DNA from 3 places in the Arthrobacter sp. MDT2-3 genome. Region 2 is predicted to be linked to each of the others. Evidence: predicted binding sites of a transcription regulator. Region 2 holds the regulator's gene; each other region holds the start of a gene.
What was found. The regulator HrcA, encoded in region 2, represses chaperone genes, less so after heat shock. The targets are predictions, from matches to a motif close to TTNGCACTCGNNNNNNNCGAGTGCNAA.
Positions count from the first base shown of each region.

Region 1: the regulator HrcA is predicted to act here: its motif matches at 1,732-1,758, upstream of AC5RUQ_RS07590 (FmdB family zinc ribbon protein).
Region 3: the regulator HrcA is predicted to act here: its motif matches at 1,209-1,235, upstream of groL (chaperonin GroEL).

Region 1 covers NZ_JBNHFS010000002.1:424,901-428,156, forward strand. Annotated here, with positions in the region: gene AC5RUQ_RS07575 (GNAT family N-acetyltransferase) at 1-61, opposite strand, end outside; gene galU (UTP--glucose-1-phosphate uridylyltransferase GalU) at 66-971, opposite strand; gene AC5RUQ_RS07585 (5-formyltetrahydrofolate cyclo-ligase) at 1,063-1,698, shown strand; gene AC5RUQ_RS07590 (FmdB family zinc ribbon protein) at 1,815-2,090, shown strand; gene AC5RUQ_RS07595 (RcpC/CpaB family pilus assembly protein) at 2,183-2,908, shown strand; gene AC5RUQ_RS07600 (AAA family ATPase) at 2,951-3,256, opposite strand, start outside.
Region 2 covers NZ_JBNHFS010000005.1:283,743-286,998, reverse strand. Annotated here, with positions in the region: gene AC5RUQ_RS16395 (DUF3097 domain-containing protein) at 1-644, opposite strand, end outside; gene hrcA (heat-inducible transcriptional repressor HrcA) at 821-1,834, shown strand; gene dnaJ (molecular chaperone DnaJ) at 1,914-3,041, shown strand; gene AC5RUQ_RS16380 (16S rRNA (uracil(1498)-N(3))-methyltransferase) at 3,044-3,256, shown strand, end outside.
Region 3 covers NZ_JBNHFS010000009.1:35,800-39,055, forward strand. Annotated here, with positions in the region: gene AC5RUQ_RS19940 (ABC transporter substrate-binding protein) at 1-1,129, shown strand, start outside; gene groL (chaperonin GroEL) at 1,412-3,040, shown strand; gene AC5RUQ_RS19950 (ABC transporter substrate-binding protein) at 3,140-3,256, opposite strand, start outside.

The DNA.
Region 1 (3,256 bases), on a different contig from region 2:
TGGGCCTCAGGACCAGGTCTCCGCACTCGAGGGTCACGGGCCAGATGGGGCCGGCGCGCACGGTGCTACTTGGACAGGCTGGCGGTGAAGCCCGGCAGCCACTCCCGCAGGCCGGGGCCCAGGTCTTCGCTGTCGATGGCGAGCTGGACGCAGGCCTTGAGGTAGCTCAACTTGTCTCCGGTGTCGTAGCGGCGGCCCCGGAAGACAACACCGTAGACGCCGTGCCCCTCGCCCTCCCCGGACGCAAGCTCCTGCAGGGCATCGGTGAGCTGGATTTCGCCGCCCCGCCCGGGACCGGTGTGCTCCAGCACATCGAAGACGGCGGGGTGCAGTACGTAGCGGCCAATAACGGCGAGGTTGGAAGGGGCTTCGTCCGCGGCCGGCTTCTCTACCAGGCGGTTGACCCGTACGTAGTCCTCGCCGTCAATCTCCGCAATGTCGGCGCAACCGTAAGCGCTGATCTGTGACGGCTCCACCTCGATGAGGGCAATCACGGACCCTCCCGTTTCCGCCTGCACCTCAATCATGGTGCTGAGGAGTTCATCACGGGCATCGATGAGGTCATCGCCCAGGAGGACGGCGAAGGCTTCGTTGCCCACGTGCTGTTTTGCGCGGAGGACAGCGTGGCCAAGACCGTTGGCGTCGCCCTGGCGGACGTAGTGGATGTCACCGAGATTGCTGGCAGCCTGGATGGACGCCAGTTTCGTCGTATCCCCTTTGTCTTCAAGGGTGGATTCCAATGCCGGCACCCGGTCAAAATGGTCTTCCAGGGCCCGCTTGTTCCGCCCGGTGATCATTAGCAGGTCGTTGAGGCCCACGCTTACGGCTTCCTCAACCACATATTGGATGGCAGGCTTGTCCACGACGGGGAGCATTTCCTTGGGCATGGCCTTGGTGGCGGGCAGGAACCTGGTGCCGAGTCCGGCAGCGGGTATAACGGCTTTGCGAACTCTGGGGTTACTGGTAGTCACCCGACTAATCTAACGTCAGCGTCAAGCATTCAGTAATCATTAGGCAGCTGCAGGTCCCTGTGACTGCAGGGCACAACGCCGTAATGCAACGATGGAGGAAGACACAGTGCTTGAGGACGCGAAGGCAACCAAGACCAGGATCCGCACTGCCCACCGGCAGCGGCGTGCCGCCCTAAGCCCGCAGCAACTGGAGGCGGCAGGGGCTGCCATCGCACGCCACGGCGCAGGCTGGGCTGCATCCCTCGCCGGCGGTACTCCTGCCACATTCTGCGTCTACTTTGGCGTAGGCGTCGAACCGCCCACCCTTCCGCTGATCAGCGCACTCCATACCGGCGGCCATCGGGTCCTGCTGCCTGTCTGCGAGCCTGGGCGGGAGCTCGCATGGGTCTTCTGGAACCCGGAAGCCGGCTTTGAGCAGAGCCGGTACGCCCCGATCCTGGAACCCAAGGGCGACAGGCACGGGCCGGATGTGGCCGGAACGGCAGCCGCCCTCTTCATCCCGGCCACCGCCGTGGACCTTTCGGGCAACCGCGTTGGGCAAGGCGGTGGGTACTACGACAAGTTTTTGGGCCATCTCGCCACCGCCGGGAAGAACATCCCGCTGGCTGCCGTTATCTATGACGAAGAACTGCTCCCCGCCGGCGAGATCCCCGAGGAGGAGTTCGACCGCCCCGTCCCTGCCGTCCTGGCGCCGTCCGGCTTCCTGCCGCTCGACGGCCACCACTGAACCCCGCAGTCCAACGCTGCGGGGATGATAGAATTAGCACTCAGGCCCTGCGACTGCTAACGGACTTCCGTCCAGGCAGCACGGGACCTCTCGTTTGCCCAAGAGGAGGAGCACCAGTGCCAACGTACGCGTACGCCTGCAAGGATTGCGGCCATGCCTTCGACATCGTCCAGTCGTTCTCGGACAGTACTTTGACCTCGTGCCCCGAGTGCCAGGGGACGCTGCGCAAGAAGTTCAACAGCGTCGGTGTCGTCTTCAAGGGATCAGGTTTCTACCGCACCGATTCCCGGGACTCCAAGGGAAGCACCGTCTCGCCGGCCCCGGCTGCTGCAGCGTCCGCTCCCGCAGCGGCACCTGCCGCGACTGCTCCGGCGCCTGCTGCAGCCAGCTAAGCAGGACTGTCCGACGCCGGCCCGCCCCGGCTTTGTCCACATAGCGCACCGCGCTCCTGTTGCGGGTACCCCCGTCGCCATAGCGTAGGCGCATGCCTGCAAACCTTCTCCGCCCCGGCCGCGCTGCCTCCCGATATCCGCGCACGCCCCGCCGTTCCGGCCGTGCCGGTCGCCAGCCGGCAGCGGTCCGGTTTGGCGGGTGGCTGAGCCGGAACCGCCGGCTCGCTGTGGCTTTGCTGCTTTGCGCGGCGGCTGCAATCACCGTCCATCAGCTCACTCCCGCGCCCGTCCACACTGTCACAGCCCTGGCTGCCGCAAGGGATTTACCTGCCGGCTCGGCCATGGCGGCCTCAGACCTTGCCCACGTGCAGGTGCCGCCGCACATGATGGCCGCGGGTTTCCTGGACGAAGAAAGCGAGTTGGCCGGGAAACAGCTCGTCGCTCCCCTGCGCAAGGGCCAGCTCCTGACGGACACCCAACTGCTCGGTCCCGGGCTTCTGGCCGGCACGCCTCCAGGCTCGGCCGCTGTGCCTCTTCGGATGGCGGATCCGTCATCCATCCAGCTCGTCTCGCCCGGGCAGCTGGTCAACGTGGTGCTGACGGCGGCGAACGGCTTCGACCAGCAGGCACCGTCCGAGGTTCTGGCAGCGTCCGTGCCGGTGCTCTGGACGTCCGGCAAGGGCGGCCAGAGCGGGCAGTGGCTGGGCACCGCCGAGACGGACGGGCTTATCGTGGTGGCGGCAAGCGCAGAGCAGGCTGCCCGGCTGGCGGGGGCCTCCACCCAAGGCAAACTGTTCTTCGTCCTGGTTGGGCCCTGAGCCGGGGCAACCCTGCCACCCCCGTCACCCCGGCCGGGTCACTCAGCCCCAGTGCGGCGGCTTTTGTTCCTTCAGCCAGGCGTCGTGGTCGTCGTCAGCATCGCCCCAGCGCCGCGGGTCGTCTTCGGCGGCCTTGGTGGGCAGAATGCCTTGCGTCACGCCCTGGCCCTTGGCTTCCCCTTGGCCCTGGTCGTCTTGGCTCTGGTCGTCTTCGGGAGCCGGGCCGGCAGGGACGGACTGCCCGGCCGCCTGGCCGTTCGTGTTTTGTTCAGGGGCCACGGAGACCGCCTCCTTGCTGTCCGGGTACTTCTCCTGCGGCCGGCGGCGTGCGTGTTCTCCGGCGTCGAT
Region 2 (3,256 bases):
GCCGGGCGGATGGCCTGCCAGACGTCAACGTAGGGGTGTCCCACAATCAGCACATTCCCCGCGGCACCGGGAGATGCCATCACGGCATCGGCAATGCGGGACTCTTTCGAATCGGGCACCAGGTGGTCCACCAGCACGCCCAGGCGCCTGCCGGGCCCCGGCTTGAAGTCGGCCACAGCGGCCGCGAGGTCATCAATGCCGTGCAGCGGCTCGACGACGATGCCCTCCACCCGAAGGTCATCTCCCCACACCTTCTCCACGAGTTCGGCGTCGTGCTTTCCTTCGACCCAGATGCGGCTCGCCTTGGCAACCTGGGCTCTCTGGCCTGCCACGCGGACAGAACCCGAGGCCGTCCTGCCGGCGGCTGTCGCCGTGCCTGCGGTCGGCCGCGGAGCGGGCGGCATCAGTCGGATCGCCTGGCCTTCCAGGAGGAACCCGAAGCCCAGCCGGAAGGAGCGGGACTTTCCGTTGCGGTCCTCCAGTGCCACCACATGCATTCCGCCTGATTTCTCCACCCGGGTCACTGCGCCAACCCAGCCGGACTGCACGTCCTCCAGCACCATGCCCCGTTCTACGGGCACTTCGGGCAATTGCGTCTTGGCGGGCGCGGAAAGGTCCTGGGCTCCCCAGTTCTGGTAATGCATCGAATCACTCCGCCTCGCGCTAGATCACGGCCGGGAATTTCGCCCGGAGCGGTACCAATGCTAACAACGGGGTGAGTCATAATAGACTGTTAGCACTTGGGCATGTCGAGTGCTAACCGCTGTAGCGTCACGGTGCGGGCGGAACGCCTGCCCTGAACCCTGGATGGAGGTGGAGAGTGAGCGAGCCACGCAAACTGGAAGTACTGCGGGCCATCGTGGAGGACTACGTCCACTCCCGCGAGCCCGTCGGGTCCAAGGCTTTGGTGGAGCGGCACCATCTTGGTGTCTCCAGCGCCACCATCCGCAATGACATGGCCGCGCTTGAGGACGAAGGGCTGATTACGGCGCCCCACACCAGCGCCGGCCGCATCCCCACAGACAAGGGCTACCGGCTCTTCGTCGACCAGATTTCCGCTGTGAAGCCCCTGTCCCAGGCGGAGCGGCGGGCTATCCAGTCCCTCCTTGAGGGCTCGGATGACCTCGACGACGTCCTGGAACGGACCGTCCGGCTGTTGTCCCAACTGACTAACCAGGTGGCGGTTGTCCAGTATCCGCACCTTAACCGAGCACTGATCCGACACATCGAATTCGTTCTCCTGGCACCGCGGAAGGTGCTGGTGGTGCTGATCGCCAACACCGGAAAGGTGGAACAGCGCGTTATCGACGTCGGGCAGGACCTGGCGGATGAAGCCCTCGCTGCGTTGCGCGCCAGGTTCCTTGGCTCCCTCGCCGGGACCCCCTTGGCCCAACTGGGGCACTCCCTGCCCGCAGTGGTGTCCGGTGTCGCCCCGGGACAGCGGCAGGCAGCCCAGGCGCTGGCGCACGGACTGGAGGGCCTGGCCCACAGCAGCCGCGAAGACCGTATGGTGATGGCCGGCACGGCCAACCTCGCCCGTTCCAACGTTGACTTCCCGCTCAGCATCGGGCCTGTGCTGGAGGCGCTTGAGGAACAGGTGGTGATGCTGCGCCTGCTGAGCGAGATGGCGCAGGATCACCGCGGCGTAGCCGTGAGCATCGGCCGTGAAAACCCCTATGACGGCCTGGCGGAAGCATCTGTTGTGGCCACGGGCTACGGCCCGGACAGCGTCGCCAAGATTGGCGTGCTGGGTCCTACCAGGATGGACTATCCCACCACCATGGCAGCCGTTAGGGCTGTCGCCCGTTACCTGTCACGGATTTTGGGGCCCTGACCGTATGACGGCGCCCAAAAGCGCCCAGCAGTGATGCAGTAAGACTGCAGGCAAAAACAACAAGGAAGAGATACGAACTTTGAGCAGCCACTACGAAGTCCTTGGAGTCTCACCGGATGCCACCGGAGAAGAGATCAAGAAGGCCTACCGCAAGCTGGCCCGGACCCTTCACCCGGACGTTAACCCCGGTGAGGATGTTGCGGACCGCTTCAAGGCAGTGACCCACGCCTACGAAGTTCTCTCGGACCCCCAAAAGCGGCGGGTCTACGACACCACCGGCAACGAGAACGGCACGGACAACGGGTTCGGCGGGGGAGCGTATGCCGGCCAGGGCTTTGCTTTCCAGGACATCTTCGACACATTCTTCGGCGCCGGCGGCACCACCGGCCCCGCGTCACGGGTCAGGCGCGGGCAGGACGCGCTCATCAGCGTCCGGATCGAACTCCGCGACGCGGTGTTCGGGGTCAACAAGAAGCTCGAAGTGGATACGGCAGTGGTCTGTCCCACCTGTGATGGCTCGTGCTGCCGTCCCGGAACCCATCCGGAGCGCTGCGACATCTGCGGTGGCAGCGGCCAGGTCCAGAGGGCCGTGCGTTCCATCCTCGGCCAGGTCATGACCGCCGCGCCCTGCGGTACCTGCGAAGGCTTCGGAACCGTTATCAAGGACCCCTGCAACGAATGCAGCGGGCAGGGCCGGATCCGCAGCCGCCGTTCCCTGACCATCAAGGTCCCCGCCGGCGTCGCCACCGGCACGCGCATCCAGCTGTCCGGGCAGGGCGAGGCCGGTCCCGCCGGTGGCCCCACCGGTGACCTCTACGTGGAAATCCGCGTCAACAACGATGCCACCTACGTCCGCGAAGGCGACGACCTCCACGCCACCCTGAACATCCCCATGACGGCAGCTGCCCTGGGAACCGACGTGACCCTCGAAACGTTCGATGGGCCGCAGGAGATCGACGTGAAGGCCGGCACGCAGTCCGGAGAGATCATCACGCTGCGCGGCCTTGGTGTCACCCACCTGCGCGGCTACGGCCGTGGTGACCTGAAGGTTCACCTCCAGGTCGAGACGCCGGCGAAGCTCGATCCGGCGCAGGAGGACCTGCTGCGCCAGCTGGCCAAGCTTCGCGGCGAGCAGATTACGGATGGCAAGCTTGCTGCCAGCGGTGGCATGTTCGCCAAGCTCCGGGACCGGCTCGGTAACCTGTAGCGGTGAGCAACCCCGTCTTTTTCACTGCGGCCGGGTCCCTGGACGGGATGGTGCCGGAAGGTGTCTTCGTCCTGGAAGGACCCGAGGCCCGGCATGCGGTTACGGTCAAGCGGCTCGCTCCGGGCGAAGCCGTGGACATCGTTGACGGCGCCGGTACCCGCATGAGCGGCAAGGTTACCGCCGCTTCCTCCTCCGGGCTCGAAGTGGAATGCACC
Region 3 (3,256 bases), on a different contig from region 2:
AGGCCTGATCCTGGACAACACAGGGCAAAACGGCTTCCTCAACGCCCCGCAACTGGCCGCCGCCAAGCTCGCCGTGCAGGAGATCAACGCCGCCGGCGGACACAAAGGCAGGCCGGTGGAGCTCCTGCCCACCGACGCGGGGCAGGATGTGGCATTACAGGCCCAGGCGCTGGTTGCCGCGAAAGCGGACGTCGTCATCGGCCCCACCGATTCCAGCCATGCCGCAGCGGCCATCGACGTCCTCTCCCGCGCCCGGACTCCGCTTATTTCACCCGCCAACACGGCCGCCGGGCTGAGCAACATCAGTAGCGGCGGCTATTACTTCCGGACCGCATCGGCCGATGTCGCACAAGGCCCGGTACTGGTCAAGATGGCCAAGGACGCCGGTGCCACCTCAGTGGCCGTGATGTACCAGGAAGGCTCCTACGGCAAGGACCTTTCCGCCGCCGTCGCAGCTTCTGCCAAGCAGGCTGGTGTGGAAGTGCTGGCAACTGCCGCCTTCACGCAGGGCGTTGCCGGCAGCGCAGCCGACGCTGCCGGCAACGCCGACGCGGGCGCCGTCATTGTCATCGCCCGTGATGGGGCGCAGGGTGCGCTGGCAGAACTGGCAAATTCACGTGTTGACGGGAAGCTGCTCATCCTCAGTGACGGTGCCTTCGGCCGGTACGGGTCAGGGGTGGCAGCCGGCTACTTGGAGGGCGCCCGGGCGGTGGTTCCCGGCCAGCTTCCTGATGCCGACTTCCAGGCAAGGCTCCTGACGGTGGACCCGGGCCTCGAGGACGTGTCCTTCGCCGCCGAAGCCTATGACGCCGTGACCGTTGCCGCCTTGGCTGCCGTGAGGGCACAGGACGACGCCGGCCGGTCTATCGCCGCCAACCTGATTGCCGTTTCGGGAGGAACAGCGGAAGGATCATCGGGCGGAGCTGCTGCGGAGGCGTGCCAGTCCTACAAAGACTGCCTGGCACGTCTGAAGTCCGGGCCGGATGCCAATTACGACGGCGAGTCCGGGCCGATTGCCTTCGACGCCAACGGGGACGTCACGGCAGCCACCTTCACCGTCTTCACCTACGGGGCCGACAACAACCCCGTAATAAGCGGCCACGAGACGGCGGGGCGGGCTTCGAACTGATCGCAGCCGCCGCTGCCGGGAGGCACTGTTTTCCGTCCCTTTCGCTTGCACTCTCACGTGGGGAGTGCTAATTATTGAGTTAGCACTCTGACGTACCGACTGCTAAAGCAATGCTGGTTCCGGCCTGCGGCGCGCGGCACCGGTCGAGGAGCGAAGAAACACCTAACTGGAGTGAGATCCGCACCCGGAGGCATACAGAGGCCAACGGCAAAGGATCGTCCGTCGCGGGCACTGCAGCGAAGGTTCATTCTTAACGACTGTCCCGAAAGGACTATTGCCGTTATGGCCAAGATCATTGCATTTGATGAAGAGGCACGCCGCGGCCTTGAGCGGGGCCTGAACATCCTCGCCGACGCCGTTAAGGTCACCCTCGGCCCGCGTGGACGCAACGTCGTCCTCGAGAAGAAGTGGGGCGCCCCCACGATCACCAACGATGGTGTTTCCATCGCCAAGGAGATCGAGCTGGACGATCCCTACGAGAAGATCGGCGCCGAGCTGGTCAAGGAAGTTGCCAAGAAGACGGACGACGTCGCTGGCGACGGCACCACCACGGCTACCGTGCTGGCACAGGCACTGGTGAAGGAAGGCCTGCGCAACGTTGCGGCCGGCGCCGACCCGCTGTCCCTCAAGCGCGGCATCGAGAAGGCAGTTGAGGCCGTCACGGCCGAACTGCTGAACTCCGCTAAGGAAATCGAAACCAAGGAAGAGATCGCCGCTACGGCGTCCATCTCCGCCGGCGACGAGGAAATCGGCGCCCTCATTGCAGAAGCCCTGGACAAGGTGGGCAAGGAAGGCGTTATCACGGTCGAGGAGTCCAACACCTTCGGCCTGGAGCTTGAGCTCACCGAAGGCATGCGCTTCGACAAGGGCTACATCTCCGCCTACTTCGTCACCGACACGGAGCGCCAGGAAACGGTCCTCGAAGATCCGTACATCCTGATCGTCAACTCCAAGATCTCCAACGTCAAGGAACTGGTTGCTGTCCTTGAAAAGGTCATGCAGTCCAACAAGCCGCTGCTGATCATCGCCGAGGACATCGAGGGTGAGGCACTTGCCACCCTGATCGTCAACAAGATCCGCGGCACCTTCAAGTCGGTCGCCGTCAAGGCTCCGGGCTTCGGTGACCGCCGCAAGGCGCAGCTTGCCGACATCGCCGTCCTCACCGGTGGCCAGGTCATCGCCGAGGAAGTTGGCCTCAAGCTGGAAAACGCCGGCCTGGAACTCCTGGGCAAGGCACGCAAGGTTGTTGTCACCAAGGACGAAACCACCATCGTCGAGGGTGCAGGCGACGCCGACCAGATCGCAGGCCGCGTATCCCAGATCCGCGCCGAGATCGAGAACTCCGATTCGGACTACGACCGCGAGAAGCTGCAGGAGCGCCTGGCCAAGCTGGCCGGCGGCGTGGCAGTCATCAAGGCCGGTGCCGCAACCGAGGTTGAACTCAAGGAGCGCAAGCACCGCATCGAAGACGCAGTGCGCAACGCAAAGGCTGCTGTTGAGGAAGGCATCGTCGCCGGTGGCGGCGTGGCCCTGATCCAGGCCGGTGCCAAGGCATTCGCCAACCTGCAGCTGTCCGGCGACGAGGCAACCGGTGCGAACATCGTCCGCGTTGCCATCGATGCACCGCTGAAGCAGATTGCCTTCAACGCCGGCCTTGAGCCGGGCGTTGTGGTGGACAAGGTCCGCGGCCTGCCCGCCGGCCACGGCCTGAACGCAGCAACCGGCGAATACGTCGACCTGCTGGCCGCCGGCGTGAACGACCCCGTCAAGGTAACCCGCTCTGCCCTGCAGAACGCGGCCTCCATTGCCGGCCTGTTCCTCACCACCGAGGCAGTTGTGGCCGACAAGCCGGAGAAGAATGCTGCTCCGGTTGGCGGCGGCGATGACATGGGCGGCATGGGCGGCTTCTAGCCTTCCCGCCGGGCCAGTCCCGCACGCACCACACGCAACAGCGGCCCCCTCGCTTGAGGGGGCCGCTGTTGCATTTGTCGGGGTTCTGCAGGACAGGAACTACTTCCTGGCGCCGGCCAGCATTCCTTCAACTTCCTTCTTGAATGCTTCGGCAGCCGCCTGCGGCGTCAGGCGGTCATAGAGGACCTCGTCGGTGTACCGCTTGATCACGTTCTG